Regions from separate parts of the Agrococcus sp. TSP3-2-1 genome, predicted to be linked through region 2. Evidence: predicted binding sites of a transcription regulator. Region 2 holds the regulator's gene; each other region holds the start of a gene.

Region 1 (10,049 bases), on a different contig from region 2:
GGCCTCCGGCGAGGGCCTGCAGTTTGACTTCGACGCGCTCGTCGTCGCCAACAGCCTGCGCGCGCACCAGCTGCTGCACCTGGCGAAGGCGAAGGACGCGAAGACGGCGGATGCGGTGAAGGACGGCCTGCTGTCGGCCCACTTCGAGCGCGGCATCGACATCGGCGACGTCGAGACGCTCGTCGGGATCGGCACCGCCGCGGGGCTCGACGCGGAGGAGATCCGGGCGGCGCTCGCCGACGAGCGCCACCTGCCGGCGGTGCGCGCCGACATCCAGCAGGCGAGGGAGATCGGCGTGAACGGCGTGCCGTTCTTCGTCTTCGACATGCGCCTCGCGCTCTCGGGTGCACAGCCGCCGGAGGTCTTCCTGCAGGCGCTCGAGCGCGCCCGCGAGCTGAGCCTCGAGGACCAGCCCGCTCGCTGAGTCGCCCCTGCGGCGGTGTCAGTCGGCGCGGCGCGCGAGGAAGACCCACTCGCGGCCCGGGCGGTCGGGCGCATCGCGCACGTCGGCGAGCTCGAAGCCAGCGGTCTCGAGCGACGACTCGATCGCCTCCCGCGAGCGGAACCGCAGCGTCGACTCCGAGTCGATGCGCACACCGTCGCGATGGAAGACGGTCGGCGACCGGAACGTCACGAGCGTGCCGCCGGGTGCCTGCTCGTCGACGTCGAGCAGCTCGACCCAGTCCTCGACGGGCCCCTCGTGCGGCACGTCGACGACCCGCCGCGACGCCACCGGCGTCCACTCGAGCCACGCGCGGCGCTCCGGCCGCCGCGACTCGAGCACGAGCGTCCCGCCCGGCCGCAGCAGCCGCCGCGCAGCGCCGAGGGTCGAGGCCCAGTCGCGCTCATCGACGAACACCTGCGCGACGTTCGCCGTCATCGTCGCGACGTCGAAGCCCGAGCCGGTCGACGCATCCGCCTCGACGGCGTCGAGCGTCCCTTCGAGCCAGCGCACCGCATCCGCCCCCAGCTTCGCCCGCGCGACGTCGATCGACGCGCTCGCGGGGTCGACGCCCGTCACCGCGAGCCCCCTCGCAGCGAGCATGAGCGCGAAGGTGCCGGTGCCGCAGCCGATGTCGAGCACCGATCGGGCGCCGAGCTCGTCGACGACGATCCGCTCGTAGACCTCGAGGTCGGAGCGGTCGGGGTCGAGCGCGTCGTAGACGGCGGCGAGGCGCGGCTCGCTGAAGATCGCGTCGACCACCCTCCGGTCAGCGCCCGCTGCGCGCGGCGACCGCGTCGTGCAGCATGCCCGCGACCGCCTCGAGGCGCAGGTCGGTGCTCGTCGGCTCGTCGCCGACGGCGCCGTCGATCGCACGACCGACCATGCCCGCCTTCGTGTCGAGCAGCTCGGCGATGCGCGTGTCGATCGTCTGCGCCGCGAGGATGCGCCACACGGTCACCGGCATCGACTGGCCGATGCGGTGGATGCGGTCGATCGCCTGCGTCTGCTCGGCGTCGGTCCACGAGAGCTCTGCGAGCACCATGTCGGCCGCGGCCTGCAGGTTGACGCCGACGCCCGCAGCCATGAGCGAGCAGACGATGACCTGCACCGACTCGTCGTTCGTGAAGGCGTCGATCGCGGCCTGCCGCTGCGTGGGCGACTGGTCGCCGCGGATCGAGACGGTCTTGATGCCGGCCTTCGCGAGCGTCTGCTCAGCGGCGTCGAGGACATCGATGTGCTTGGCGAAGAAGACCACCTTGCCGACCGAGTGCGCGAGCTGTGCCGCGTAGTCAGCGGCGAGCGGCGCCTTCGCGCGGCCGATGCGGCGCGCGAGCGCGAAGACGTTCTCGCCCGTGCCGCCCTCTTGCGACTCCACCTCGCTGCGAGCGATGCGCCGCACGAGCTCGTCGTCGACCCGGCTGTCGTCGCGCGCGTCGACGGAGCGCTGCTCCATCGCGGCGTCGTAGCGGCGCAGCATGCGCTCGACGAGCTCGCGCTCGGCGGTGCGGATCGAGCGCACGGATGCCTCGTCGAGCTCGACGGGGATGTCGGCGATGCGACGGGCGGGGATGTCGGAGGCGACGTCGATCTTGCGTCGCCGCACGATGCCCATGTCGATCACGGCGCGCCGGGCGGCCGGGTAGAACGCCCGGTCCATCGGCGTGAGCCCGATCTCCTCGAGGTCGTCGGTGAGCTCGGCGTTCGGCTCCTTGTGGTCGATCCAGCCGAGGAAGCGCCAGATGGCCCCGAAGTCCTCGATGTCGTTGATGAGCGGCGTGCCGGTGAGCGCCATGAGCAGCGGGTTGCCGATGCGCTCGCGCAGGGCCGCGGCGATCTGCAGCACATGGCGCGATCGCTTCGAGCGCGTGTTCTTGATGAAGTGCGCCTCGTCGACGACCATGCCGCGGAAGCCGAACGTCTCGAGCCAGCCGATGTGGCGGTCGAGCACCTCGTAGTTGACGATGACGACGTCGGCGAAGGCGTCGAGCGTGTCGCCGTCGCCCTGCAGCACCGCGGCGCGGCGGCCGGGCAGCCAGCGCTCCGTCTCGCGCGCCCAGTTGATCTTCACGACGCTCGGCGCGACGACGAGGAGGGGGAACGCGTCGGCAGCCTGAGCCGCGAGCAGCGCTTGCGCCGTCTTGCCGAGGCCCGGCTCGTCGGCGAGCAGGAACGTGCGGTGCCCGTCGCGAGCGGCCTGCACGAGCTCGGCCTGGTGATGCATGAGCTCCTTGCCGCCCGGCGCGATGTGCCGCTTCGGCTCGGGCAGCGGCATGCACGCCGGTCGGCCGTCGGCCGCGACCTCGAACGAGAGGTAGAGCGGCGAGAGCAGGTCGAAGCCCGCGAGGCGGTCGCGCTCGGGCTTGCGCCGCACGTGCGTGAGGTCGGGCTCGAGGAAGGGGTTGGCGAGCGCCACGCGGCGCACGGACGGCGGCACGACCTGCGGCGCCTGCGGCTCGGTGCTCTCGGGCTCGGGAGCCGACTGCGGCTCGGGAGCCTCCTCGATGCCCGCCGCCTGCAGCATCTCGCGCTTGCGCTCGCGCACGGCGTCGGTGATCGGGGCCCCGTCGCCGAGCAGCGGCAGCAGCGTGGGCTCGCGGCTCGCGGCCTTCGCGAGGATGACGGCGATGCCGTCGAGGCGCTTGAGGTCCTCGGCGCGCTGCGCGTCGGTGAGGTTCTTGTCGGCGCGCACGCGGGCGCGCTCCTCGCGCGCGAGCATGGCGACGACCTGGAGCTTCACGCGCGTCGAGCGTGAAGCCGAGCCGCGCTTGACGCCGGCCTCGACCTGTCGCACGGCGCGGGCGAGCTGCGGGATGAGCGCGTCGCGCTCTCGGGTGGCGGGCCGCTCCGCGGCCGCCTCGTCGACGACCAGCGCGTCGAGCTCAGCTTGGGATGCGTCCGTATCGGTCGCATCGATGGTTGCGGCGTCTGCCACGTGTCCTCCGTTCGAGGCGGGGCCGGCGGTGCGGGCCCCGGGTTGACGGGCTTCGACGAGCACCGACAGATCGGTGCGTGACTCATCGAGCCGGCGGCTGCGGCTGCGGTGCACGGGCGGAACCGCTTCGCGGCTCCGGCGGTGACCGGCGCTGTCGCCGTGCCAATGCTACTAGGTCGAGCCTCGGATCCGCTCGGATCCCGAGCTGAGCCGTGCGACAGCCGCTCCGAACCGTCCCGTGATCGATCCGCGCTGGCGTCGTCGGGGTCTGCGGATGGGTGGCTGGAGTGTGCGGGTGACGCGCCAGCGGGTGCCGATCCTGTCGATGCGGAGTCTGCCGCTGTGGACCTCGCGATGGCACGTCGGGCACAGCAGAATGCCGTTGTCGGTGTCGGTCGGGCCGCCGTCGGCCCAGCGCAGCACGTGGTGCACGTCGCCCCAGGAGGCGGGGATGCGGCAGTCGGGCCCCTGGCAGTGGCGGTCGCGGAGCATGATCGCGATCCGCTGCCAGAGGGAGAACAGCCGCTTGCGGCGGCCGAGCTTCAAGACGTGGCCGTCGCCGTCGACGAGCGCGGCCTGCACGAACCCGTCGCAGACGATCCGGGCCGCGAGCCCGGCCGGGACGGTCTCGCCGGTCTCGACGATGTCGCACGTCGCCGGCTTCCCCTCGGCGTGCTTGTCGAGCTCCGCCTGGGTGATCGCGACCAGCAGCGTCGGCGCGTCGCCGCCGGGCCGGGGCGGCTCGCCCGAGCGGGCGTGGGCGCGGAACAGGCCCACCAGCACGTCCGCGTGCCGCTGCGCGTCCGTGCGCTCATCATCGCCCGGCGCGTCGGGGTTCTCGAACCCGTCCCCGGTGCGGGGCGAGTCGTAGGCGGCCAGCACCGCCATCACCTCCGCCCCCTCCACCGGCGGGAACGCCACCCGGCCGCGGAACACCCCGTCCGCGCACTGCGCGAGCGTGAACTCCCGCTCCGCGACCAGCCGATCCTCGCGCGGCTCCGCCCCGTCCGGATCGAGCGCGGAGACCCACTGCCTCGCCGTGACCGCGAGCAGCTCCGGCGGGGTGGGGACCGCGTCGTCGTAGCCGCGCTCACCCGGACGCTGCTCCCCCACCGCCGCGCCCACCAGGTCCTCCTCCGCCGCGAGCCGCGCGTCGGGGTCGGCGCGGCCGCCGGCGGACTCCAGCACCTCCACGATCGCCCGGCCCTGGTCGATCGCGATCGACCCGTCCTCCAGCGCCCCGGCGACGTGCGGGTAGAGCGGCTCCAGCGGCAGGCCGGTCGAACCCACCCGCGGCGTCGACGCCCGGGCGAGCTGCAGGATCGCCTTCGCCCGCGAGGCCGAGACGCCCGCCTCGTGGCGCAGCGCGGTCTTCGTGGAGTGGTACCCGAACGTGCGCGCCTGGTTCGGCGCATCCATCGCCGGCACCGACCGCTCCACCACCCCCGCCACCCGCACCAGCGCCCCATCGGCCAGCCGGGCCAGCTCGCCGACGGCGGCGAACGCATCCCACCGCTCGACATCGCCCATGGAATCGAACGCGGCCAGGATCGCCTCGACATCCGCCTGCACCGCGGCCAGCCGCTCGCGCAGACCAGCCGCCTCGGGCGACCTGCCCTGCCGCTGCTGCCCGTCCATCACGACCCTCCAACGCGACCGCACCGACGCCATCGCTGTCCCACGATTCTACCGAGCGACTCGAAACTCTGTTCGAGGATCGAGGGGGCTGTGGAGAACTCGGCAGGCGCCGCGCTGGGCGCACACCGCGTCGAAGGGCAGCGGGCGGGATCGCCCGGAGGTCAACCCTCGAGCAGCGCCTTCAGGCGATCGATCGAGGCGAGCAGCTGCTCCTCGCGCGTGCGCCGCGCGCGGTCGAGGCGCGACTCGTCGTGCAGCTGCGTCCAGTCGTAGGTGTGAGTGACGCGCGTGCCGCCGTCGGCAGGCTCGAGCTCCCACCGCCACAGCTGCCCGATCGGCGGCTTGCCCTCCTCGGCGGGCTTCCACGCGATGCGGCTGCCCTCCTCGAACTCGACCACGTGGTTCTCGCGCACCGCGCCGCTGCCGAGCGTCATCGAGAACACCTCGCCCACGGTGCGCACCCGCTGCCCCTCGGCGGCCGACCCGAGGTTGTCGTTGCCGTCCCACGCGGGCTGCCGCGACGGGTCGGCGATCTCCTCGAAGATGACGTCGGCGGGGGCAGCGATCACGCGGCTCGCACTCACCACTCGGGATTCGCTGTCGCTCATGGCTCGATCGAACCACGCGCGCACCTCGAGCCGCCACCGTGGCGTGACCCGACGCATCCGCCCCCATTGAGACCGCGACAGAAGCGGAGTAGACACGAGGCACGCGACCGACGCGACGGAGGGAGCAGCCATGAGCACGGAAGCCGCGCGCAAGTACCCGGTGTTCCCGCCGTTCACGGAGTGGGTGGATGCGTTCGCCCTGCTGGGCGGGTGGGATGGCCGCGGTCCCCTGCCGGGCATCCGCGTCGAGGAGCTCGTGCACGACGACGAGTTCATCGTGCATGCGGAGCTGCCGGGGCTCGACCCCGAGCGCGACATCGACGTGAGCGTCGCGCACGGCACGCTGACGATCCACGCCGAGCGGCATCCCGACAAGCGCGAGAAGCAGCGCTCGGAGTTCCGCTATGGCGCGCTCGCCCGCGCGGTGCGCCTGCCGCAGGGGGCGAACGACGACGACATCACCGCCGTCTACGAGGACGGCGTGCTCACCGTGCGCGTCGGGCTCGATCCGGTGCCGACGAAGGCGCGGCACATCCCGATCGAGCACCGCTCGACCGCTCGGCGCGGTCGCCGGTGACGGCGCCGGAGCGCACCGACGACGGCCGCTGGATCATCGTCGACGGCCGGCGGTGGCGCGCGGAGGATCCGTCGCTCGACCCCGACGTCGCGAAGCGGCTGCGCTCGCACCTCGGGCGTGCGCGCTCTGCCGTGCGGAGCGCGCCGGATGAGGCGAGCCGGAGGCGCGTGCGCGATAGCGTGCAGCTCGCGAAGGAGGGCCTCGGCGAGCGCGGCACCGCGTGGTGGGAGCTGACCGAGGCCGAGCGTGCCGACCGCGCGGCCGACCGGCTCTCGAGCCTCGACGAGCTCGCACCGCCGGAGCGATGACGGCATGGCGCGCGCGAGCACGAACGGGATCGTCGTGCATCCCGCGACGCACGACCGCTTCGACGACCTCGCGGCCATCATCGGCCCGAAGCGCCCCGACGCATCCGTCTGCTGGTGCCTCAGCCACCGCATCGACGCGAAGACGAGCACGTCGCTGCACGGCGTCGAGCGCGGCGCCTACGTCGAGCCGCTCACGCGCGAGCCGATCGCGCCGGGCGTGCTCGGCTACGACGGCGACGAAGTCGTCGGATGGGCGGCGCTCGCGCCGCGCGCGCAGCTGCCGTTCGCGCGCTCGCGGAGGATCCCGCACGTCGACGACCAGCCGGTCTGGTCGATCTGGTGCATCCGCGTGCGGCCGGGGCACCGCGGGCGCGGCATCTCGCACGCGGTGCTCGCAGGCGCCGTCTCGGGCGGGTTGCCGCGCGTCGTGATGCGCAAGCAGCTCGCTCCCCGCTGAAGGGGCCGATCGGCGCACACGCGATGCTCGGCCGAGCGCCCTACGGTGGGCGGATGGGTCGGCGGATGTTCGCGGCGGTCGTGCCGCCCGAGGACGTGCGGGAGGATCTCGCCGAGTTCCTCGACGTGCGCGAAGGGCTGCGCTGGACGCCGCCGGACCGCATGCATCTCACGCTCGCGTTCCTCGCCGACGTGCCGGAGCGCATCCTCGAGCCCCTCGAGGAGCGGCTCGCGAGCGCGGTGGCCGGCGCCCTGCCGTTCGAGTGCTCGCTCGCGGGCGCAGGCGCGTTCCCGCACCCCGATCGGCCGGCCGTGCTCTGGCTCGGCGTCGGCGAGGGCGGCGACGAGCTCGAGCGGCTCGCCCGCCGCGTGCGTGACGGCGCGAACGCCGCGGGCGCGCCGCCGGACGGCAAGCGCTTCACGCCGCACGTGACGCTCGCGCGCCCGCCGCGCGATCGCAGCGCCCTGCGCTGGCTGCGCGTGCTCGACACCTATCGCTCGCGCCGCTGGAGGGTCGACGAGGTAGAGCTCATCGATTCACAGCTGCTCGGCCAGGGCAGGCGGCCGCTGCACGAGACGGTCGCGCGGCTGCCGCTCGGCGGCTGAGCGTCACGCCTTCGCCGCGACCTCCATCTGGGCCCACGGCGAGCCGTACTCGCCGAGCAGGTCGAGGAACGGCTTGGGCGGCATCGTCTCCGGGCCGAGCACGCCGGCGCCCGACCACTCGCCGCGCGCGAGCAGCTCGAGCGCGATCACCGGGTTGATCGCCGTCTGCCAGACGACGCACTGGTGGCCGTACTCGGCCATCGACCACTCGTTGTCGACCACGTGGTAGAGGTACGTCGAGCGCGGCTGCCCGTCCTTGCCGGTGCCGCGCACCCACACGCCCGCGCACGTCTTGCCCGTCATGATCGGGCCGATCGTCGCCGGGTCGGGCAGCACCGCGGCGACGACGTCGCGCGGGCTCACCTCGACGCCACCGACCTTCACCTTGTCGGTGCGGTCGAGCCCGAGCGTGTTGAGGGTGCGCAGCACGCCGATGAACTCCTCGCCGAGCCCGTACTTGAAGGTGACGCGGTCGGCCTCGAGCCAGCGCGGCATCATGAGCACCTCCTCGTGCTCGACGTTGACGCACTCGACCGGCCCGATGCCCTCGGGGAAGTCGAACACCTCCGGCTCGCTGAACGGCTCGGTCGTGTACCAGCCGCCGTCGACCTCCTGCCGCGAGCGCTCCCAGATGACCGGCGGGTTGAGGCACTCCTCGATCGTCGTCCAGATCGAGAACGAGGGCGCGAAGATCTCGTTCCCGTGCTCGTCGTGCACCGCGAGGTTCGCGCCGTCGCGCGTGCCGAGCTCGTCGATGTGGTCGAAGAGCTCGTCGGCCGCGTAGCGGGCGAGCACGTTCGAGAGCCCCGGCTCGACGCCGATCCCGACGAGCGCGAGCCGCCCGGCCGCCTCCCACTCCCCCGACTTCGCGAACTGCTCGTCGCCGAGCTTGAGCCCGACCTTCCGGTACGGGTCCTCCGGGTGGCGCTTCGAGAGGCTCATCGCCATGTCGAGGTAGTCGGCGCCGGCGGCGAGCGCGCCGTCGAAGATCGGCATCACGAAGCGCGGATCGACCGCGTTCATCACGTGCGTGATGCGGTGCTCCCGGCAGAGCGCCGCGACGGACTCGGGGTCGGATGCGTCCACTTGCGCGGCCGTGAAGCGCGCGTCGGCCGCGGCGGCGCGCTCCGCGCGCGACGCGTCGTAGTCGGCGATCACGAGGGCCTCGAAGAAGTCGCGCCGGGCGGCGATCGCCGCGAACGCGCCGCCGACCCCTCCGGCTCCGATCAGCAGGATCCGCATGGACTCACCCCTCCGACCGGCGTCGCACACGGATGCCGGCTGGCCCAGACTGTAGCGCAGCGGCGACGGAATCAGTATCGTCTGGCAGCAGAAGCAGCGGATGCGTCACCCATGGCGGGTGATGACCACGGTATCCGCCGAAAGCGCGACGAGGAGCACCAGTGAGCGAAGACACCATCGCGGCGCGGCCGCCCGCTCCGCAGTCGGGGCTGAAGCCGAACGCCATCGGCTTCTTCGACGCCATGGTCATCGGCCTCGCGTCGACCTCCCCCGCCTACACGATCGCGGCGATCATCGGCGGGCTCGTGCTCTTCAGCGGCGTGCACGCCCCGGGCATCATGCTCGCGAGCTTCATCCCGATGCTGCTCATCGCATCCGCCTTCTACTACTTGAACACCGTCGACCAGGACTGCGGCACGACCTTCTCGTGGGTCACGCGAGCGATGGGACCGTGGCTCGGCTGGATCGGCGGCTGGGCGATCGCCATGACCGGCGTGCTCATCGTCGGCTCGCTCGCCGAGGTCGGCGTGCGCTACTCGCTGCTCACGTTCGGCCTCGAGGACGCCGCCTACGACCCGGTGCTCATCCGCGTGCTGACCGTCGTGCTCATCCTCGTGATGACGGCGATCTGCGTCTGGGGCACCGAGATCTCTGCCCGGCTGCAGAACGTGCTGATCGTCTTCCAGGTGCTCTCGCTCCTCGCGTTCGCGGTCGTCGCGTTCGCGCTCGTGTTCTCGGGCAACTCGCCGTTCGACTCGCTCACGCCGTCGTGGGAGTGGCTCAACCCCTTCGGCGGCGGCTGGGAGGGCGTGACCGCCGGCCTGCTGCTCGGCGTCTTCGCCTACTGGGGCTGGGAGTCGGCCGTCAACCTCACCGAGGAGACGACCAACTCGTCGCAAGCACCCGGCAAGGCCGCCATCTGGTCGACGATCGTGCTGCTCGCGACCTACCTCTCGGTGACGATCGCGGTCGTCGCGCTCGCCGGCGACGCGTTCCTCGCCGAGAACGCCGACGAGGAGGACGCGATCTTCCAGGTGCTCGCGAGCGAGACCATGGGCCCGTGGGCGTGGGTCGTGATGCTCTCGGTCGCCACCTCCGCGATCGCCTCGACCCAGACGACGATCATCCCCGCTTCGCGCACCGGCCTCAGCATGGCCCGTCGCGGCGCGCTGCCCAAGACCTTCGGGCACATCCACCCCCGCTTCCGCACCCCCGACGTCTCGACGTGGTGGGTCGC
Region 2 (10,049 bases):
CCGACACGTCGGCGGCGAGCACGGTGATGCCCGCGGCCTGCGCGGCGGCGACGGCGTCGGCCGTCGAGGCGCCGACGGAGACGTCGAGGTGGAAGAGCGAGCCGGTCGTCGAGCGCACGACCTTGGGCGAGAAGGGGTCGACGGAGTTCGCCGTGACGACGACGGCGGATGCGCCTGCCGCGTCGGCGGCGCGGAGGATCGTGCCGAGGTTGCCCGGGTCGCGCACCTCGTGGAGGATCGCGACGAGCGGGTGCTCGGCGGCCGCGGCGCGCTCGATCGCGGCCTCGAGCGAGACGGGCGACTGCTTCGCGACCGCGACGATGCCCTGCGGCCGCACGGTGTCGGTCATCGCCCTGAGCGCCCGGTCGGAGACGGCGGTGAGCTGCCGCGCGTCGACGCGGTCGAGCAGCTCGGGGTGGCGCTCCCGCGCCGCATCGGTCGCGAACACCTCGACGAGCGTCGCGGGCGCGAAGCGCAGCGCCTCGTCGAGCGCGGCCGGTCCCTCCAACAGGAACAGCCCGGTCTCGGACCGGGCTGTTCGCTGCTGGAGCTTGGCAGCCGCTCGCACGCGAGGCGCGCGGGGGCTGTCGAGCATGTCAGGCCGCGTTCTGCGGAGCCGAGGTGTCGGCGGGCAGGGCGGCCTTGGCCGACTCGACGAGCGCGGCGAACGTCGCCGGCTCGTTGACCGCGAGCTCGGCGAGCATGCGGCGGTCGACCTCGATGCCCGCGAGGCCGAGGCCCTGGATGAGGCGGTTGTACGTCAGGCCGTTCGCGCGCGACGCGGCGTTGATGCGCTGGATCCACAGGCGGCGGAAGTCGCCCTTCTTCGCCTTGCGGTCGCGGAACGCGTAGACGTGCGAGTGGAGCAGCTGCTCCTTCGCCTTGCGGTACAGCCGCGAGCGCTGGCCGCGGTAGCCCTCGGCCTGCTCGAGGATGACGCGGCGCTTCTTGGCGGCGTTGACGGCCCTCTTGACACGTGCCATGAGTGGTTCTCTCTCTTCGTCTCTACTTCGTCGCGCGCGTCAGCGGGCGAGCAGCTTCTTGATGGTCTTGGCGTCGGCGGGCGCGAGCACCTTGTCCTTGTTGAGGCGGCGCGTCTGGACCGACGACTTGACCTCGAGGTTGTGGCGCATGCCGGCCTGCTGCTTGCGGATCTTGCCGGTTCCCGTCACCTTGAAGCGCTTCTTGGCACCGGAGTGCGTCTTCTGCTTGGGCATTCTTCTCTCCTACTCGGATGCTGGCTTGTCCGCGGGCTTGCCTGCGGGCTTGGCCTTGGGTGCCGCGGGCTTGACCGCCGAGGGCACCGCGGGCTTGGCCCCGGGCTTCGGGGCGGCGGGCGTCGCGGCGGGCTTGGGCGCTGCGGATGCAGCGGGGGTGCCTGCCGCGGGTGCGGCAGCGGGCTTTGGCATCGACGCCGGGCGCGGCGCGTTGGCCGGCGTGGGCGCGATGGTGCGGGGCGCCTGGCGCGGCCGCGAGTCGGAGCGCGGCTCGCTCGAGCGCGATTCCGAGCTGCGCTCGGACGACGGGCGCGACGGACGGTCGCTCGACGGGCGGTCGCTCGACGAGCGCGACGAGCGGTCGGGGCGCGAGGAGCGGTCGGAGTCGGTGCGCGGCACGCGCATCGGCTCGCCGCTCGGCGGTGCGGGCGTGCGCGCCGGCGCCGGTCGCGGCGCGGGGCGCGAGGCCTCGAGCTCGGCCTGGCGCTGGGCCTTGCGCTCGGACTCCTGGCGGCGCTTCTCCTGCGCGGCCTTGCGCTGCTCGGAGCGAGCAGCGTTCTGCTCGGTCTTCGCGTCGGCCTTCGAGCGCAGCGGGCCCACGACCATCGTCATGTTGCGGCCGTCGAGCGTCGGCGACGACTCGACGACGCCGTACTCGCGGATGTCCTCGGCGAAGCGCTGCAGCAGCTTGGCACCCATCTCCGGGCGCGACTGCTCGCGGCCGCGGAAGAGGATCATGGCCTTGACCTTGTCGCCGCCCTCGAGGAACCCCTGCGCGCGCTTGCGCTTCGTCTCGTAGTCGTGCTCGTCGATCTTGAGGCGGAAGCGGACCTCCTTGAGGACCGTGTTCGCCTGGTTGCGACGGGCATCCTTCGCCTTCTGCGCCTGCTCGTACTTGAACTTGCCGTAGTCCATGATCTTGACCACGGGCGGCCGCGCGGCGGGAGCGACCTCGACGAGGTCGAGCTCTGCCTCGCGGGCAAGGCGAAGGGCATCCTCGACCCTCACGACGCCGACCTGCTCGCCGGCGGGGCCGACCAGACGGACTTCTGGGACGCGGATGCGCTCGTTGATGCGGGGATCGCTGATCGCGGGCTCCTTCTCGTTGCTGCTGTGTGCTGGTGCACGGCGAACGAGGAGCCGAATACGCGCGATGTGCCACGTGGCTCAGCACGAGCCGCTGCGCATCGAGTGACGCGCGCCGCTGTGCCGCTGACCCGTTAGCCTGGAACGACTGCGGGTGGGATTGCTCCTCTTTCACCTCCGGGCGAAAGCCCGAAACCTGCAGAACTCTACCAGAGACCAGCCTTCAGGAGAAGAGCGCGATGACTGACGCGATCGAGCACGACCACGACGACGACGCTCTCGCCGAGGCGCGCGACATCGCCGACGTCCCGGCGGTGGAGCTCATCAACACCGTCGCCATCCACCTGCTGAGCGCTGCGGCGGTCAAGGTCGGCCTCGCCGACGACCCCGAGCAGCAGATCGACCTCGACGAGGCGCGGAAGCTCATCAACGCGCTCGCGGGCCTCGTCACCGCGGCCGCTGCCGAGGTCGGGAGCGTCCACGCCGCGCCGCTGCGCGACGGCCTGCGCTCGGTGCAGCTCGCGTTCCGCGAGGCGAGCGCGATCCCCGACGCGCCGGGCAAGGGCCCGGGCGAGAAGTACACCGGCTCGGTCGTCTAGCGACCGGCCGCCTCACCGCCGCTCGGCGCGCGTGACCGCCGCGAGCGGCGGTGCCGAGAGCGGCAGCGGCGAGGCTCCGCCGTCCCAGCGGTGCACGCGCAGCGCGAGGCTCTCGACGCGCGCTCGCAGCACCTCCGCCGCGCCGAGCGCGCTCGCGGCGCGGCCGACCTGCTCGGCGGCATCAGCTGAGCCGTCGACGAGCGCGTGCACCTCGAGGTCGGCGCCCGCGAGCCGGCAGCGCGGATCGCCGGTGGCGAGCACGACCGCCTGCACCGCCGGTTGCTCGAACAGCGCGTCGAGCACGGCCTCGTGCACGGCCGCATCCTCCGCGCCCCACGCCCACGGCGCATCCGCCAGCACCGCCTCGAGCATCGTGCGCCCGAGCACGAACTCGCTCTCCGAGCCCGGATCGAGCACGATCCGCCCCGGTCCGTCGAGCGCGGCCGCTGCCGCCCGCTGCACGCTCGAGGGCACGGGCCGCGCGGCCGCGTTCCAGGCCTGCATCGCCTGCACGTGCGAGAACATCGGCAGGATGGGCGCTCCGTCGGGACCGTGCACCGTCACGATCGAGAGCTCCTGCGTCTTGTCGATCGTGCGGCCCCGCTCGTCGACGCCCGTCTCCCCCGCCGCCGCGACCAGCGGCACGAGCACGCGCTCGCCGCGGAGCGTCTCGACGACGGCTGCTCGACCCGCGCTGCCGTCGGCGAGCGCGCGCACCGCCTCGAGGTAGCCGGCCGGTGCCGAGCCGTCGTCGTCCGCGTAGGTCGTGTCGTGGTGGTGGAACGAGCGCCCCGCCCAGGGTCGGCCGGCCGAGTCGGCGTCGCGGCCGGGCGTCGGGCCCGGCATCGCCTACTGGCCCGCGACGTCGAGCGCCGCGGCGAGCGTGAACGCGCCGGCGTAGAGCGCCTTGCCGACGATCGCGCCCTCGACGCCGTGCGGCACGAGCTCGCGGAGCGCGGCGATGTCGTCGAGGCTCGCGACACCGCCGGAGGCGACGATGGGCTTCTCGGTGCGCTCGCCGACCTGCCGCAGCAGCTCGAGGTTCGGGCCCTTGAGGGTGCCGTCCTTCGTGACGTCGGTGACGACGTAGCGGCTGCAGCCGGCGGCCTCGAGCCGGTCGAGCACGTGCCACAGGTCGCCGCCGTCCTCGGTCCAGCCGCGCGCGGCGAGCGTCGTGCCGCGCACGTCGAGCCCGACGGCGATCTGGTCGCCGTACTCGGCGATGACGGATGCGGTCCACTCGGGGTTCTCGAGCGCGGCGGTGCCGAGGTTGATGCGCTTGACGCCGGTCGCGAGGGCCGCCTCGAGCGAGGCCTCGTCGCGGATGCCGCCCGAGAGCTCGACGTTCACGCGGCCCTTCGACGCCTTGATGACCTTGCGGATCACGGCGCGGTTGTCGCCGCGCCCGAAGGCGGCGTCGAGGTCGACGAGGTGCAGCCACTCCGCGCCCTGCCGGATCCAGTCCTCCGCGGCGTCGACCGGGCTGCCGAACGAGGTCTCGGTGCCCGCCTTGCCCTGCGTGAGCCGCACCGCCTTGCCGCCTGCGACGTCGATCGCGGGCAGCAGCTGCAGCTTGGGCGACTGGTTGAAGTCGGTCATGGGATGCGTTGCCTTCCGGACGGTGGCCGCGGCGCGGTGGAGCGTGCGGCCGGGTTGGATCAGAGCCCGCGGACCCAGTTCTCGAGCAGGCGCACGCCCGCTTCGCCCGACTTCTCGGGGTGGAACTGCGTCGCCGAGAGCGGGCCGTTCTCGACGGCGGCGATGAACCGCTCGCCGTGCTCGGCCCACGTGACGGCGGGCTGGCGCATGCGCGGGTGCGGGTCGATGCCCCACTCGGTGACGCCGTAGGAGTGGACGAAGTAGAAGCGCTCGTCGGCGAGGCCCGCGAAGAGCTGCGAGTGCTCGGGCGCCTCGACCTGTGCCCAGCCCATGTGGGGCAGCACGTCGGCCTGCAGGCGCCGCACGGTGCCGGGCCACTCGTCGAGGCCGCGCGTGTCGCCGCCGCCCTCCTCGCCGGAGGAGAAGAGCACCTGCATGCCGACGCAGATGCCGAGCACGGGCCGGCTGCCGGCGAGCCGGCGGCCGATGAGCTCGCCGCCGTGGATCGCCTGGATGCCCTCCATGCACGCGGCCATCGAGCCGACGCCGGGCACGACGAGGCCGTCGGCCTCCATGATCGCGGTGCGGTCGGCCGTCAGGCTCACGTCGGCGCCGGCCGCCTCGAGCGCCTTCGCGGCCGAGTGGACGTTGCCGAGCCCGTAGTCGAGCAGCGCGACGCGCTTGCGCTGGGCGGTCACAGTGCGCCCTTCGTCGACGGCACGCCGGTCACGCGGGGGTCGGGCTCGACCGCGACGCGCATCGCGCGCGCGAAGGCCTTGAACTCCGCCTCGGCGATGTGGTGCGGGTCGCGGCCCGCGAGCACCTCGACGTGCGCCGTGAGGCGGGCGTTGAGCGCGATGGCCTCGAAGGCGTGGCGCACGAGCGAGCCGGTGAAGTGCCCGCCGATGCGGTGCAGCTCGAAGCCCGCGGGCTCGCCGGAGTGCACGAGGAACGGGCGGCCAGAGAGGTCGACGACGGCGCGCGCGAGCGCCTCGTCGAGCGGCACGGTCGCGTCGCCGTAGCGGCGCACGCCGCGCTTGTCGCCGAGTGCCTCGCCGAGCGCGAGGCCGAGCGCGATCGCGGTGTCCTCCACCGTGTGGTGCGCGTCGATCTCGGTGTCGCCGCTCGCCTCGACCGTCAGGTCGATGAGCGAGTGCTTCGAGAACGCCGTCAGCATGTGGTCGAAGAAGGGCACCGTCGTCGAGATCGAGGAGGTGCCGGAGCCGTCGAGATCGACGGTGAGGCGGATGCTCGACTCGCTCGTCGTGCGCTCGATGGTTGCGGTGCGGGCCATCCTTCGATCCTAGTCCGCGCGCAGCTCGGCCATCGCGGCCAGCACGGCGCTCGTCTCGCCCCTCGTGCCCGCGGTGATGCGCAGCGTGCCCGGCAGTCCGACATCGCGCACGAGGATGCCGCGCTCCAGCAGGGCGCGGAAGGTCGCCTGCGGGTCGTCGACGCCCCCGACGAGCACGAAGTTCGCGTCCGACGGGTAGGGGCGGTAGCCGAGCCGGGAGAGCTCCTCGACCATGCGGTCGCGCTCGGCGCGCAGGTCGTCGACGCGCGAGAGCATGGCGTCGCTGTGGCGCAGTGCCGCGACGGCCGCCGCTTGGGTGATGGCCGAGAGGTGGTAGGGCAGCCGCACGAGCCGGAGCGCGTCGATGACGGCCGGGTGGGCGGCGAGGTAGCCGACCCGCATGCCGGCGAACGCGAAGGCCTTGCTCATGGTGCGCGAGACGAGCAGCCGTGGGTGCCGCTCGAGCAGCGTGAGGGCCGTGCGGTCGCGGTCGCGTGCGAACTCCGCGTACGCCTCGTCGACGAGCACGATGCCGCGCGCCGCATCACAGGCCGCCTCGATCGTCTCGAGGTCGATGGCCGTGCCGGTCGGGTTGTTCGGCGAGCAGAGGAACACGACGTCGGGGTCGTGCTCGGCGATCGCCGCGCGGACGGCGTCGGCGTCGACGGTGAACTCCTCGTCCCTCGGCACCGGGACCCACCGCATCCCCACGCCCTGCGCGAGCAGCGGGTACATCGAGTAGGTGGGGGTGAACGACAGCAGCGTGCGACCGGGACCGCCGAAGGCCTGGAGCACGTGCTGGAGCACCTCGTTGGAGCCGTTGCCGGCCCAGATCTGCTCGGGCGTCACGCCGCGGCCCAGGTAGCGCGCGAAGGAGCGGCGCAGCTCGTCGAACTCGCGGTCGGGGTAGCGGTTGGCGTCGGGCAGGGCGCGCGCGACCTCCTGCACGATGTCGAGCGCGACCTCCTCGGGCACCCGATACGCGTTCTCGTTGACGTTGAGCCGCACGGGGACCTCGAGCTGCGGTGCGCCGTAGGGCGTCAGCCCGCGGAGGTCGTCGCGGATCGGGAGGTCGTCGAGGCTCGTCACCGATCCAGCCTAGGACTTCGGCGGATGCCGTCGGCCGCGCGCGACCCGGTGGCGGCGCGTGCTGCTCAGTCGGCGTACTGCGCGGGGATGGCGAGCCGCTCGCCCGGCTGGATGGCGCCGGCGATGCCGTTGAGCAGCTCGATCTCGGCGATGACGTCGCGCGGGTCGGCCTCGGGGGCGACGGCCTCGGCGATCTGCCAGAGCGACTGGCCCGGCACGACGGTGATGTGCTCGAACTCGGCGGTCGCGGTCGAGGAGGAGGCGACGGCACCGGCGACCGCGTCGCCGATGAGGCCTGCGCCGGCGAGCGCGCCGAGGGCGAGCACGGGCGCGGCGACGAGCAGCGCGAGGGCGCGGCGGCCGCGAGCGGTCATGCGCAGGCGGAGCGTCGGTGCGGCGCCGGCGGTGGCGGTGATGGCGATGGCGGTCATGAGTGCCTCCTCTCGATCCAGTCCGAGGACTGGGATCCGCAGCCGGTGCTCGGCCGGGAGCACCGGCTGCGAATCTCTGTTTCGAATCTACTTTCGAACTGCCGCACGCGTCAACCCCGTCGCGGGAACTTTCTCCACGACTCGCTCGAACGTGCGTTTGATCCGGGCGTACTCTCGGATACGCTTTCGAACCACCAGGAGTCCATCAGGCACCACTGACACGCGGGGATCGGGGCAACGGATGACGAGGCAGCTCACCGAGAAGCAGCAGGCGATCCTGCAGGTGATCCAGCGCGCCGTGAAGCAGCGCGGGTACCCGCCGAGCTACCGCGAGATCGGCGACGCCGTCGGCCTCTCGTCGCTCTCGAGCGTCACGCACCAGCTCGGGCAGCTCGAGCTCGCCGGCTGCATCCGCCGCGACCCGGCTCGGCCGCGCACGATCGAAGTGCTCGTCGACGACGAGATCGACGAGTCGGTCGGCTCGATCCAGCAGGCGGCGTTCGTGCCGCTCGTCGGCCGCATCGCCGCGGGCATCCCGATCACGGCCGAGGAGCAGGTCGACGACGTGTTCCCGCTGCCGAAGCAGCTCGTCGGCTCCGGGGATCTCTTCATGCTGCAGGTCGTCGGCGACTCGATGATCGACGCCGCGATCTGCGACGGCGACTGGGTCGTCGTGCGTCAGCAGCGCGATGCCGTCAACGGCGACATCGTGGCGGCGATGCTCGACGGCGAGGCGACGGTCAAGGTGTTCAAGCAGCGCGACGGCCACACGTGGCTGCTGCCGCGCAACTCGGCGTTCGAACCCATCCTCGGCGACGAGGCCGAGGTGCTCGGCCGCGTCGTCGCGGTCCTCCGCGCGGTGTAGTTGCGCCCGAAGGACTCAATGCCGCGCAGCGGCGCTGAGTCCGAAGGGCGCAAGATCGAGTAGGCGGCCGCAGGCCGCCGTACCGAGATCTCGACGAGCGACCCAGCCAGCCGGGGCCCCGGCCACGCAAGATCTATGCGACCACGAACTCCGCGAGCTGCCCCGCGGCAGCCGCGGTGACCATCGCCTCGACGCGCGTGCCGTCGGCCTCGTAGTCCTCGCGGAGCACCTCGAAGCGATCGTGCAGCATCGCGATGATGTCGCCGCGATCGAAGGGCACGAGCAGCGAGACCGCGACCTCAGGCCGCGGCAGCAGCTCGGCGAGCCGCTCGAGGATCTCGTCGACGCCTTCGCCCGTGCGAGCGGACGCGAAGATCGCGTCGGGCTGCAGGCCGCGCAGCACGAGCCGATCGTCGTGGCTCACGAGATCCGCCTTGTTGAACACGACGATCTCGGGGATGGACCGGGCACCGGTCTCCCCCAGCACGTCGCGCACGGTCGCGATCTGCGACGCGGGGTCGGGGTGGCTCGCGTCGACGACGTGCACGATGACGTCCGACTCGGCGACCTCCTCGAGCGTCGAGCGGAACGCCTCGACCAGCTGGTGCGGCAGGTCGCGCACGAAGCCGACGGTATCGGCGATCGTGAACTCGCGGCCGTCGGGCGTCTGCGTCCGCCGCACGGTCGCGTCGAGGGTCGCGAAGAGCGCGTTCTCGACGAGCACCCCCGCGCCGGTGATGCGGTTGAGCAGGCTCGACTTCCCGGCGTTCGTGTAGCCGGCGATCGCGACGCCCGGCACCTCGTTGCGGTCGCGGTTCGCCCGCTTCGCCTGGCGCGCGGGGCCGAAGCCCTTGATCTGCTTGCGGAGCCGTGCCATGCGCGAGTGGATGCGCCGGCGGTCGAGCTCGATCTTCGTCTCACCGGGGCCGCGCGAACCCATGCCCGCACCCTGCCCGCCGACCTGGCCACCGGCCTGGCGCGACATCGACTCGCCCCAGCCGCGCAGGCGCGGCAGCAGGTACTCGAGCTGCGCGAGCTCGACCTGCGCCTTGCCCTCTCGGCTCGTCGCGTGCTGGCTGAAGATGTCGAGGATGACCGCGGTGCGATCGATGACCTTGACCTTCACCCGGTCCTCGAGCGCGCGCCGCTGGCTCGGCGAGAGCTCGCTGTCGGCCACGACCGTGTCGGCGCCGAGCTCCTTCACCATCGCCGCGAGCTCCTCGGCCTTGCCGCGGCCCACGTAGGTCGCGGGGTCGGGGTTCGGTCGCCGCTGGAGGACCCCGTCGAGCACGCGCGCGCCAGCGGTCTCGGCGAGCGCGGCGAGCTCGCGGAGCGAGTTCTCGGCGTCGTCGGCGGCGCCGCTGTAGACGCCCACGAGCACGACGTTCTCGAGCCGCAGCTGGCGGTACTCGACCTCGGTGACGTCCTCGAGCTCGGTGCGGAGGCCGTCGACGCGGCGGAGCGCGGCGCGCTCCTCGCGGTCGAGCTGGTCGCCGTCGACGTCGCTGTGCGCGTCGTCGTCCTGCAGCGCCTGCGCGCGCTCCGCGAGCAGCTCGCGCTCGCCGGGCTCGGCCCACGCGAGGATGCGCTCCATCGCGCGCCCGCCGTCGGTGCCGTCCTGGGCTTCTGCCATGCGTTGCTTCCTTCTGTACTGTCGGATCCGTGTCGGACCACTACTTCTCGCCCGATCCTGCCGCGCCCGAGTCGGTCCGGACGCTCCGGGTGCCGATCGCGGGTCGAGAGCGGGAGATGGTGACCGCCGCCGGCGTCTTCTCCGGCGACCGCCTCGACGTCGGCACTGCGGTGCTGCTCGATGCCGTGCCCGCGCCGCCCGCGAGGGGCGAGCTGCTCGACCTCGGCTGCGGGTGG
Region 3 (10,049 bases), on a different contig from region 2:
CCATCACGAACGCGACGGGCTCGTCGCCGTCGAAGACGACGCGCTGCCACGCGCTCTGGGTGTTGACGAACTCCTCGAGGCGCGCGTTGGCGGCGAGGAAGGCCTCCTGGCCGCGCTTGAGCGTCATGCCGTTGGCAGCGACGATGTTGGCGGCGTTGAGCTCTTCGAGGCGCAGAGTCGTCATGGGCACACCGTACCAGCGCGATGCCGGGGGCCGAATGGGCGTTGGATGCACGCTCGGAGTCGGCTGGGTGCTCAGCCGATGGGCGTGATGCGGATGCGCTCGGCGAGCTCGGCGGGATCGGCGATCGAGCCGGCCTGCGCGTCGAGCACCGCGGCCGCCGACCACGCGGTCGCGCGGGCGAGCTGCTCCTCGAGCGTCGCGCCCTCGCCGAGCGCCCCAGCGAGCGCCGCCACGGCGGCGTCGCCCGCCCCGGTCGGGTTGCCGTCGAGCACGTGGTCGAGCGCGGCGTGCCACGCGCGTCCGTCGGGCAGCACCGCGAGCATCCCCTCGATGTCGAGCGACGCGAAGACGGTGCCGGTGCCGAGCGCCGCGAGCCGGCGGGCGGCGTCGAGCGGGTCGGTGCCGCCCATCGCGTCGAAGAGCTCGTGCCGGTTGGGCTTGACGGCCGTCGCGCCCGAAGCCATCGCGTGCCGCAGCTGCTCGCCGCCGACGTCGACGATCACCGGGCGACCGGCGGCGAGGGCGATGTCGACGACGGATGCGCAGAAGCGGTCGGGCGTGAGCGGCGGGAGCGAGCCCGACGAGACGACGACGCGCGCGGCGGGCGCCTCGGCGCGCACGATCTCGAGCACGCGCGCCCAGTCGCCGTGGTCGATCGGCTCGCCGGTCTCGTTGAGGTTGGTGGTGCCGGCGAGGGTGACGATCGCGGTCGTGCGCCGCGTGGGCGCCGAGACCTCGACGAGTCGGTGGGGGATCCCGGAGCGGTCGAGGTCGTGCACGAACAGCGACTGCACGGGGCCGCCGACGGGGGCGACGACGATCGCGCGGCCGCGCTGCTGGTGCAGCACGCGCGCGACGTTGACGCCCTTGCCGCCCGCGCGCGCGAGGCCCGTCGGCACGCGGTGGCTCGAGCCGGGCCGCAGGTCGTCGATCGTGTAGGTGATGTCGATCGCGGGGTTCGTCGTGACGCACAGCACGGGGGCGTCGGCGGCGGTGTCGGCGGTGCGTGCGAGGTTGACGGATGCGTCGTCGGGGTGGGGAGCGTCGGTCGCCATCCGGCCTCCTCGTCGCGGGTCGCAGGGCTCAGCGGACTCGGATCGATCTTCGCATGGAGCACGGCCGCCGACACGCCGCAGGCGGTTGACCGGTTCGAACACACGTTCGAGAATGGGGGGATGAGGATGGCGACCACGAGGCTCGAGCGCCGCTCGGGCGAGGAGCGCACCGCGACGATCGAGGCGCTCCGCGAGCGGCTGCGCGGCATGCAGCAGGCCGTGCCCGCGACTGCGCCGACGGTCGACGAGTCGGCGCCCGCGGGGCTCGACGAGGTCGTCCGGAGCCTCCGCCCCGGTGCCGCCCACAGCATCCAGTCGCGCAGCCTCGCGCTCGCGTGCCTCGGCGCGGCGCTGCCCGACGGCGCGTGGGGCGCGATCGTCGGCATGCCCGACCTCGGCATCGAGGCGGCCCGCGACCTCGGCGTGCCGATCGACCGCATCGCGCTCGTGCCGCAGCCGGGCCGCGCGTGGCTCGACGCGGTCGCGAGCCTCGCCGAGGCGATGCCGGTCGTGCTCGCCGCCTCGCCCGCGCGCGTGACGCCCACCGAGGCCGCGCGCCTCGCGGCGCGGCTGCGGCAGGCCTCCTCGACGCTGCTCGTCGTCGGGGAGTGGCCGAACGCGGCGACCGTCGTGCGGAGCGTGCGCGCCGAGTGGCAGGGCCTCGCCGACGGCGACGGACGGATCGCCGCGGGCAGCCTGCTCGTCGAGGCGGCCGCGGGCGGCGCGCCCCGCAGGGCGCGCATCCCGATCGCGGGTCGGCCGGCGGTCGAGCTCGAGGAGGAGCAGTCGCTGCGCCTGCCCGCTGCCTGAGGAGGGACAGCCTGCCGGCCGCCCCGCTGACAAAGCACTGAGAGATCTTTGCTGTCTGGCGTCGACGCCGACGAGCTGGCCGACGCCAAGACGGATCGCGCGGTGGCGGCCGTGGCCGCCGACGCGACGACGGCGATGCTGTCCCGCACGGGTGGCAGCGCTGGCGAGATGCTGCCCCCGGCGCTCGCCCTGCTCGCAGCGGGTGCGCTCCTGCTGCTGCGCCGCCGCGCGGTGAGCTGAATCGAGCGGGGGCGCGGGGCGCGCGAGCCGCGTCCCGCACCTTTGCATGCCCGCACTCGATCGCGGCCGCGACACACCGCATCCGCTTGACGCTGATCGAACGTGTGTTCGATCATGAGGTGTGACGATCGAGACGAAGAGCGAGACCGGAGCGCGGGTGCGCGGCGGCCGCGTCGGCGTGCTCCAGGTGCCCGACTGGTCGGTCGTCGTCGCGCGCCAGACCGGCGCGCTGCCCGCGGGCGGCGAGCAGGGGTCGCCCGGCGCGATCGTGCACGCGCTGCGCGTCGTCGCGTGCGACGCCGAGGCCCGCGTCGACGGCGTGCGAGTGGGGATGCGGGTGCGCGACGCCCAGGGCGCGTCGCCGATGCTCGCCCTCGCGCCCGCCGACCCGGTCGGGGAGGCGCTCGCCTTCGAGCCCGTCGTGCGCGCGGTGCTCGCGGTCGTGCCGACGGCGCAGCCGATCGGCGACGGGGCGCTCGCGTTCCGGATGCGCGGGGCGAGCCGGTTCTACGGCTCCGAGTCGCGCGCGATCGAGGCCGTGCGCGGCGCGCTCGCCCCACTCGGGCTCACGGCGAGCTTCGGCGTCGCCGACGACCGCTTCTCGGCGGAGCTCGCCGCGGGCGCGGGTGCTGAGACGATCGTGCCGGCGGGCCGCAGCCGCGAGTTCCTCAGCAGCCTGCCCGTCGGCGTGCTCGGCGACGACGAGCTGCCGAGCATGCTGCACCGGCTCGGCGTGCACACCCTCGGCGGCTTCGCGCAGCTGCCCGACGCGAGCGTGCGCGACCGCTTCGGCGAGGCCGGGCTCGTGGCGCTCGCGAGGGCGCGCGGGCTCGACGACCGGCGCGTCGACGACAGCGGCCTCGGCGAGGAGCGAGTGCTGCGGCTCGCGTTCGAGCCGGGCATCGAGGGCGTGCACGAGCTCGCGCTCGCGGTGCGCGAGCCGGTCGAGCGCTTCGTGCGGCAGCTCGCCGAGCAGCGGCTCGTGTGCAGCGAGATCCGCATCGTCATGCGCGGCGAGGAGGGCCGCGTGAGCGAGCGGCTCTGGCGGCAGCCGGGGTTCCTGCGCGCGGGCGACATCGTCGACCGGATGCGGTGGCAGCTGGGCGAGAGCGAGCTCGGCTCGGCGCTCGTCGAGGTGCAGGCGCTCCCCGAGCGGCTCGACGCCGACGTCGAGCACATGCCGGGGCTGTGGGGCGGCGGCGACATCGACGACCGCACGAAGCACGCGCTCGAGCGGCTGCAGGGCATGCTCGGCCGCGAGGCGGTGCTCACCGCGAGGCCCGGCGGCGGGCGGCTGCTCGCCGAGCGCGGCGTGCTCACGCCGTGGGGCGATGCGCCCGCGCCGCAGGCCGCGGGGCCGTGGCCGGGCGCGCTCCCGCCGCCGCGGCCCGCGGTCGTCTTCCGGCCGCCGCTGCCCGTGCGGCTGCTCGACGCGGCCGGCGAATCGGTCGATGCCGCCGCCCTCGACGAGCGGCAGGGGAGCCCCGCCGCCTTCTCGCCCCCCGCATCCGCCCGCCGTCGCGTGGTCGCGTGGGCGGGGCCGTGGCCGATCCGGCGCCGCGAGCTCGGCGACGTCGTGCACCGCGTGCAGATCCTCGACGGCGAGGGGGAGGCGTGGGTGCTGCTGCACGCAGATGACGGGTGGCTCGCGGAGGGGCGCTACGCCTAACGGCACTCGGCACTCGGCACTCGGCACTCGGCGCTCGGCACTCGGCGCTCGGCACTCGGCGCTCGGCACGTCGCACCGATCCGTTGCGGACCCCTTCCATCGAACGGGACCCGATCTATCGGGTCCCGTTCGCGGGACGGGGTCCGTGAAGAAGAGGGATCGCAAGGCAGCCGGCGAAGGGGCCCAGCGCGGGGGTTTCGACTCGCTCAGCCGCCCTCGGCGGCGGAGCGGCTCAACCAGCGGAGGTGTCGGAGGGATCAGGCTCGCCCGGCAGCGAGTGCTCGGCCTTGCCGCGCCACGATCGCCACGCCCAGATCGTGAAGGCGAGCACGACCGCCCACGCGATGACGACGACCGCGCCCGACCAGAACGACGGCGCCGCGATGAAGGCGCCGATCGAGACGAGCGAGACCTGCCCCGGCACGGAGGCCACGAGCGAGGCGATCGAGAACACGCGGCTCGGCACGCCGAGCGCGCCGGCGCCGTAGTTGACGGGCCAGTAGGGCATGCCCGGCATGACCCGGAGCGTGAACACGGCCGCGAAGCCGCTGCTCTCGTCGAGCCGGTCCTCGAGCTTCTCGGCGTGCCGGCCGAGCAGGCGCATGACGGTCGTGCGGCCGACCGCGCGCGCGATCCAGTAGGCGCCGATGCTGCCGATGACGGCGCCGACGACCGAGAGCAGGCTGCCCGCCAGCACGCCGAACAGCAGTCCGCCGACGAGCGCCATGATCGTCACCGGGATGGGCGTGAGCGCCACGACGGCGTAGGCGGCGACGAAGACGAGCCAGCTCCACCAGCCGAAGCCCTCGATCTGCGCGCGGAGGTCGTCGAGGTCGGGCAGCCGCACCGTCGCCGCGATCCAGATGATCGCCACGACGACCGCGACGAGCGCGGCGACGCGGAGGATCGTGCCGCGCCGTGCACCGCGCCGGGTCGCCCGCGCACCGTCGCGGTCGGCGTCGGAGCGACCGGGAGCGCGCGTGGCAGACATGCGGCAAGCCTAGGGCGGGGCGATCGGGCGACCGGTGGGAGCCGTGGCGCTCGTGGGCGGGGACGGGTAGCATTCGAATGTACGTTCGAACGAGGTCGAAGCCTCGACGACACGCGGGAAGGAGGCGCGCCGATGGGCTGGAACAACCCCGCGATGCCGTGGCGCGAGCTCGAGGGCATCCTCTCCGACCGCGACGTCAGCGCCGGTCGCACGCCGCACGCGCGCGACCTCGACGAGGCACGGCGCCGGCGCGTGCGCGTGCCGCAGCCCGGCGCCGTCACGCCCTACGCCGAGCTGCACGCGCACTCGCACTACTCGTTCCTCGACGGCGCCGCGAGCCCCGCCGAGCTCGTCACCGAGGCGCGCCGGCTCGGCCTCGAGGCGCTCGCGCTCGTCGACCACGACGGGCTCTACGGCGCGGTGCGCTTCGCCGAGGCCGCCGCCGAGGCCGAGCTGCCGACCGTCTTCGGCACCGAGTTCTCGATCGGCCTCGACGAGCCGCAGAACGGCGTGCCCGACCCGGGCGGCAGCCACCTCGTCGCGCTCGCGACCGGCCCCGCCGGCTACACGGCGCTCGCGACCGCGCTCACCGACGGCTACCTCGCGACCGACGCGAAGGGCGCGCCGGGCGAGAAGGGCCGGCCCGTCTTCGAGCTCGAGCGGCTCGCCGAGACGGCGGGCGGCGAGTGGATGATCCTCTCTGGCTGCCGGAAGGGCGCCGTCCGGCAGGCCCTCGGCGAGGCCGACCCGGAAGGGGCGGATGCCGCGGGTCGCGAGCTCGACCGGCTCGCGTCGCTCTTCGGCCGAGACCGCGTCGTGGTGGAGCTGAGCGACATCGGCGACCCGCGCGACTTCGAGCGCAACCGGGCGCTCACCGCGCTCGGCGAGGCGCGCGGCATGCCGGTGATCGCGACGACGAACGCGCACATCGCGAGCCCCGCGCAGCAGCGGCTCGGCGACGCGGTCGCGGCGGTGCGGGCGCGCCGCTCGATCGACGAGCTCGACGCGTGGCTGCCGGCGGGCGGCGTCCCGTCGCTCCGCGCGGGCGACGTCATGGCCCGCCGCTTCCGCCGCTTCCCCGGCGCGATCGACACCGCCGCCGCCCTCGGTCGAGAGCTCGCCTTCGACCTGCGCGCCGCATCCCCTCGTCTCCCCCGAGTGCCGGTGCCCGAGGGGCACTCGCCCATGAGCTGGCTGCGCGCGCTCGTCGCCGAGCGGCTGCCGCGCGTCTACGACGTCGACGGCGCGGGCCGCCCGAGCGCGGAGGTCGCGGCGCGGCTCGAGCACGAGCTCGGCCTCATCGATCAGAAGGGTTTCGCCGGCTACTTCCTCATCGTCTTCGAGATCGCCGACTTCGCGCACCGGCAGGGCATCCTCTGCCAGGGCCGCGGCAGCGCGGTCGCGAGCGCGGTGTGCTTCATCCTCGGCATCACCGCCGTCGACCCGATCCGCTACAAGCTGCCGTTCGAGCGCTTCATCTCGATGATGCGCGAGGAGGAGCCCGACATCGACATCGACTTCGACGCGGGCCGCCGCGAGGAGGTCATCCAGCACGTCTACGAGCGCTACGGGCGCCGGAACGCCGCGCAGGTCGCGAACGTCATCACCTACCGGCCGAAGTCGGCGGTGCGCGACGCGGCGAAGGCGCTCGGCTACGCCGTCGGCCAGCAGAACGCGTGGTCGAAGTCGGTCGAGTCGTACTCGAAGCCCGACGTCGACGGGATGCCCGAGGACGTCGCGCTGCTCGCCGCCGAGTTCCTGCACGCGCCGCGCCACCTCGGCATCCACTCGGGCGGCATGGTGCTCACCGACGAGCCGGTCGGCTCGGTGTGCCCGATCGAGCCGGCGCGCATGCCGGGCCGCACGGTGCTGCAGTGGGACAAGGACGACTGCGAGTGGATGGGCCTCGTCAAGTTCGACCTGCTGGGCCTCGGCATGCTCGGCGCCATCTCGCACACGCTCGAGCTCGCGCGCGAGCAGCTCGGTGAGGACTGGTCGATCGCGTCGATCCCCGCCGAGGAGGCGGGCGTCTACGACATGCTGTGCGAAGCGGATGCGGTGGGCGTGTTCCAGGTCGAGTCGCGCGCGCAGATGGCGACCCTCCCTCGCCTCAAGCCGCGCTGCTTCTACGACCTCGTGATCGAGATCGCGCTCATCCGCCCCGGTCCCATCCAGGGCGGCGCGGTGCACCCCTACATCCGCCGCCGCACGGGCGCCGAGCCGGTGAGCTACCCGCACGAGCTGCTCATCCCCGTGCTCGAGCGCACGCTCGGGGTGCCGCTGTTCCAGGAGCAGCTCATGCAGATGTCGGTCGCGGTCGGCGGCTTCGACGCCGCCGAGGCCGATCAGCTGCGGCGCGCGATCGGCTCGAAGCGCTCGCGCGAGCGCATCGAGGCGCTCAAGGCGAAGCTCTTCGCCGGCATGGCCGCGAACGGCGTCGACGACGCGACGGCCGAGTCGATCTACCGCAAGATCGAGGCGTTCGCGGGCTTCGGCTTCGCCGAGTCGCACTCGCTCGCGTTCGGCAAGCTCGTCTACTCCTCGTCGTGGCTCAAGCTGCACTACCCGGCGGCGTTCCTGGCGGGGCTGCTGCGCAGCCAGCCGATGGGGTTCTGGTCGCCGCAGACGCTCGTGAAGGATGCGCTGCGGCACGGGGTCGAGACGCTGCGCCCGTGCGTGGTGCGCTCGGCCGCCGTCGCGGGCCTCGAGCGGCACGGCGAGCGCCGCCCCGGCCGGGACGCGTGCCTCGAGCGCGAGCAGCCGCCCGTGCCGCCCGTGGCCTCGGAGTCGCTCGCGATGCGCGACCGGCATCGCCGCGACGCGGGCTTCGCGGTGCGGATGGGGCTCGCGAGCGTCGCGGGCGTCGGCGAGGCGGCGGCCGAGCGCATCGTCGCCGCGCGGGAGGCCGCGCCGCTGCGGGACATCCACGACCTCGCCCGCCGCGCCGATCTCGACCGCGGCGAGCTCGAAGCGCTCGCGACCGCCGGCGCGCTCGACGCGCTCGGCGTCAGCCGCCGCGAGGGGCTGTGGCTCGCGGGCCCCGCGTCGACCGAGCGGGAGGATCAGCTCGAGGGCTCGCAGCTCGTCATCCAGCCGCCGCTGCTGCCGATGCTCTCGGCCTCCGAGCAGGTGGCGCTCGACATCTGGTCGACGGGTGTCGCGACCGACGACCACCCGGTGCGGCACGCGCGCGCGATGCTCGACGCGCGCGGCGTGCTGCCCATCGAGCGGCTCGCCGACGCCGAGCCCGGCCGGCGCGTGCAGACGGCGGGCATCGTCACGCACCGGCAGCGGCCGAGCACGGCGCAGGGCGTGACCTTCATGAACCTCGAGGACGAGACGGGGATGCTCAACGTCATCATCTCGAAGGGGCTGTGGGCGCACTCGCGGCAGGTCGCGCGGCACTCGCCCGCCCTCATCGTGCGCGGCATGCTGCAGCGCACGCCCGAGGGCGTCATCGCGGTGCTCGCCGACCGGCTCGACCGCTTCGAGGTGCCGAGCCCCGGCTCGCGCGACTTCTCCTGACGGCCGTCAGGCGATCCGCACGCCCGAGCGCCACACGCCGGCGACCTCGAGCCGCTCGTCGAGCGCGACGAGGTCGGCCGTCGCGCCGACCTCGACGCGGCCGAGGTCGCCTCGGCCGATGGCGTCCGCGGGCACCCCCGACGCCGCGTCGAGCGCCGCCTCGAGCGGCGCGCCCGCCTCGACGAGCACGCGCACGGCGCGGTCGAACGCGAGCGTCGAGCCCCCGATCGAGCCGCCGTCGGCAAGCCGGGGGAGCCGCTGCTCGACGCCGTGACGAGCGAGACGGCCTGCCATGTCGCGCCGTGCGCGGCACGTCGACGTCGACCGCTCGCGGCGGCGCTCCCCGGCCGACCGCGGTGATGACGCCGCCCTCGTGCTCGAGGCACGCATCCGGCACGAGCTCGCCCTCGAGCAGCACGATGCGCCCGCACCAGCACGCTCACTCCGCCAGCGTACGGCGCGTCTGCGATGCATGCGCGCGAGTTCACTCCGCCCAGCAGCAGACCGATGCCGGCGCGGGTCAGCGGAAGATGATCGTGCGCTGCCCGTCGAGCAGCACGCGGTCCTCGGCGAACCACTGCACGGCGCGCGAGAGGGTGCGCGACTCGACGTCCTGCCCGATCGCGACGAGCTGCGCGGGGCTCTGCGTGTGGTCGACGCGCTCGACGTTCTGCTCGATGATCGGGCCCTCGTCGAGGTCGCTCGTGACGAAGTGCGCGGTCGCGCCGATGAGCTTCACGCCGCGCGCGTGCGCCTGCCGGTAGGGGTTCGCGCCCTTGAAGCCGGGCAGGAACGAGTGGTGGATGTTGATGAGCCGGCCCTCGAGCGCCGCGCACAGCTCGGGGGAGAGGATCTGCATGTAGCGCGCGAGCACGACGAGCTCGACGCCGTCCCGCTCGACGACCTCGAGCACCCGCCGCTCGAACGCCGCCTTCGAGTCGGGGTCGACGACCGGCGCGTGCTCGAACGGCACGCCGTAGAACGCGGCGAGGCCCGCGAGGTCGGGGTGGTTCGACATCACGAGCGGGATGTCGACCGAGAGCTGGCCGGCCCGCTGGCGGAAGAGCATGTCGTTGAGGCAGTGGGCTGCCTTCGAGACGAGCACGAGCGTCTTGAGCGGCCGGGCGACGTCGTCGAGCTGCCACTGCATGCCGTAGCGCTCGACGACGGGTGCGAGCTGCACCTCGAAGTCGCTGCGCTCTGCCTCTGCCTCGACCTGGAGGCGCATGAAGAAGCGGTCGGTGTCGGCGGAGGAGAACTGCTGCGACTCGGTGATGTTGCCGCCGCACGCCACGATCGCGCCGGTGATGGCGTGGACGATGCCGGGGCGGTCGTCGCAGACGATCGACAGGATCCAGTGGTTGGCGCTCATCCGCTCGATCCTACGAGCAGCGGCGACTCACTCGGGCCGCGAGCCCTCCGGCCACTCGGGCTCGGGGAGCGCGTCGGCGACGAGGTCGAGGAGCGCGTCGACGTCGGCCGTGCGGTAGCGCGCGCCGCTCAGCGCGATCGTGCCGGGCAGCGAGACGGCGCCCGCGATCACCTCCGCGAGCGCGGCCTCGCCGGCTGCCGACT

What was found. Region 2 encodes LexA, which represses DNA repair genes until DNA is damaged. Its sites were predicted from a motif close to TCGAACANNTGTTCGA; they were not measured.
Region 1: the regulator LexA is predicted to act here: its motif matches at 5,076-5,091, upstream of ACP7BI_RS07120 (DUF222 domain-containing protein).
Region 3: the regulator LexA is predicted to act here: its motif matches at 2,386-2,401, upstream of ACP7BI_RS13090 (DNA polymerase Y family protein).

Annotation. Positions count from the first base shown of each region.
Region 1 covers NZ_JAFCWN010000004.1:55,981-66,029, reverse strand. The annotation lists gene ACP7BI_RS07135 (DsbA family oxidoreductase) at 1-424, shown strand, start outside; gene ACP7BI_RS07130 (class I SAM-dependent methyltransferase) at 443-1,204, opposite strand; gene ACP7BI_RS07125 (DEAD/DEAH box helicase) at 1,212-3,377, opposite strand; gene ACP7BI_RS07120 (DUF222 domain-containing protein) at 3,549-5,015, opposite strand; gene ACP7BI_RS07115 (SRPBCC family protein) at 5,177-5,623, opposite strand; gene ACP7BI_RS07110 (Hsp20/alpha crystallin family protein) at 5,754-6,200, shown strand; gene ACP7BI_RS07105 (biopolymer transporter Tol) at 6,197-6,508, shown strand; gene ACP7BI_RS07100 (GNAT family N-acetyltransferase) at 6,513-6,965, shown strand; gene thpR (RNA 2',3'-cyclic phosphodiesterase) at 7,019-7,570, shown strand; gene ACP7BI_RS07090 (saccharopine dehydrogenase family protein) at 7,574-8,812, opposite strand; gene ACP7BI_RS07085 (APC family permease) at 8,974-10,049, shown strand, end outside.
Region 2 covers NZ_JAFCWN010000003.1:25,052-35,100, forward strand. The annotation lists gene ACP7BI_RS04855 (TrmH family RNA methyltransferase) at 1-595, opposite strand, end outside; gene rplT (50S ribosomal protein L20) at 597-983, opposite strand; gene rpmI (50S ribosomal protein L35) at 1,023-1,217, opposite strand; gene infC (translation initiation factor IF-3) at 1,227-2,372, opposite strand; gene ACP7BI_RS04875 (DUF1844 domain-containing protein) at 2,543-2,902, shown strand; gene ACP7BI_RS04880 (SseB family protein) at 2,915-3,748, opposite strand; gene priA (bifunctional 1-(5-phosphoribosyl)-5-((5-phosphoribosylamino)methylideneamino)imidazole-4-carboxamide isomerase/phosphoribosylanthranilate isomerase PriA) at 3,752-4,501, opposite strand; gene hisH (imidazole glycerol phosphate synthase subunit HisH) at 4,561-5,199, opposite strand; gene hisB (imidazoleglycerol-phosphate dehydratase HisB) at 5,196-5,795, opposite strand; gene ACP7BI_RS04900 (histidinol-phosphate transaminase) at 5,805-6,884, opposite strand; gene ACP7BI_RS04905 (hypothetical protein) at 6,950-7,315, opposite strand; gene lexA (transcriptional repressor LexA) at 7,557-8,180, shown strand; gene hflX (GTPase HflX) at 8,314-9,774, opposite strand; gene ACP7BI_RS04920 (class I SAM-dependent methyltransferase) at 9,843-10,049, shown strand, end outside.
Region 3 covers NZ_JAFCWN010000012.1:384-10,432, forward strand. The annotation lists gene ACP7BI_RS13070 (GNAT family N-acetyltransferase) at 1-184, opposite strand, end outside; gene ACP7BI_RS13075 (1-phosphofructokinase family hexose kinase) at 256-1,239, opposite strand; gene ACP7BI_RS13080 (hypothetical protein) at 1,360-2,049, shown strand; gene ACP7BI_RS13085 (hypothetical protein) at 2,098-2,289, shown strand; gene ACP7BI_RS13090 (DNA polymerase Y family protein) at 2,411-3,958, shown strand; gene ACP7BI_RS13095 (TVP38/TMEM64 family protein) at 4,191-4,949, opposite strand; gene ACP7BI_RS13100 (error-prone DNA polymerase) at 5,082-8,474, shown strand; gene ACP7BI_RS13105 (amidohydrolase family protein) at 8,481-8,768, opposite strand; gene purU (formyltetrahydrofolate deformylase) at 8,995-9,846, opposite strand; gene ACP7BI_RS13115 (hypothetical protein) at 9,874-10,049, opposite strand, start outside.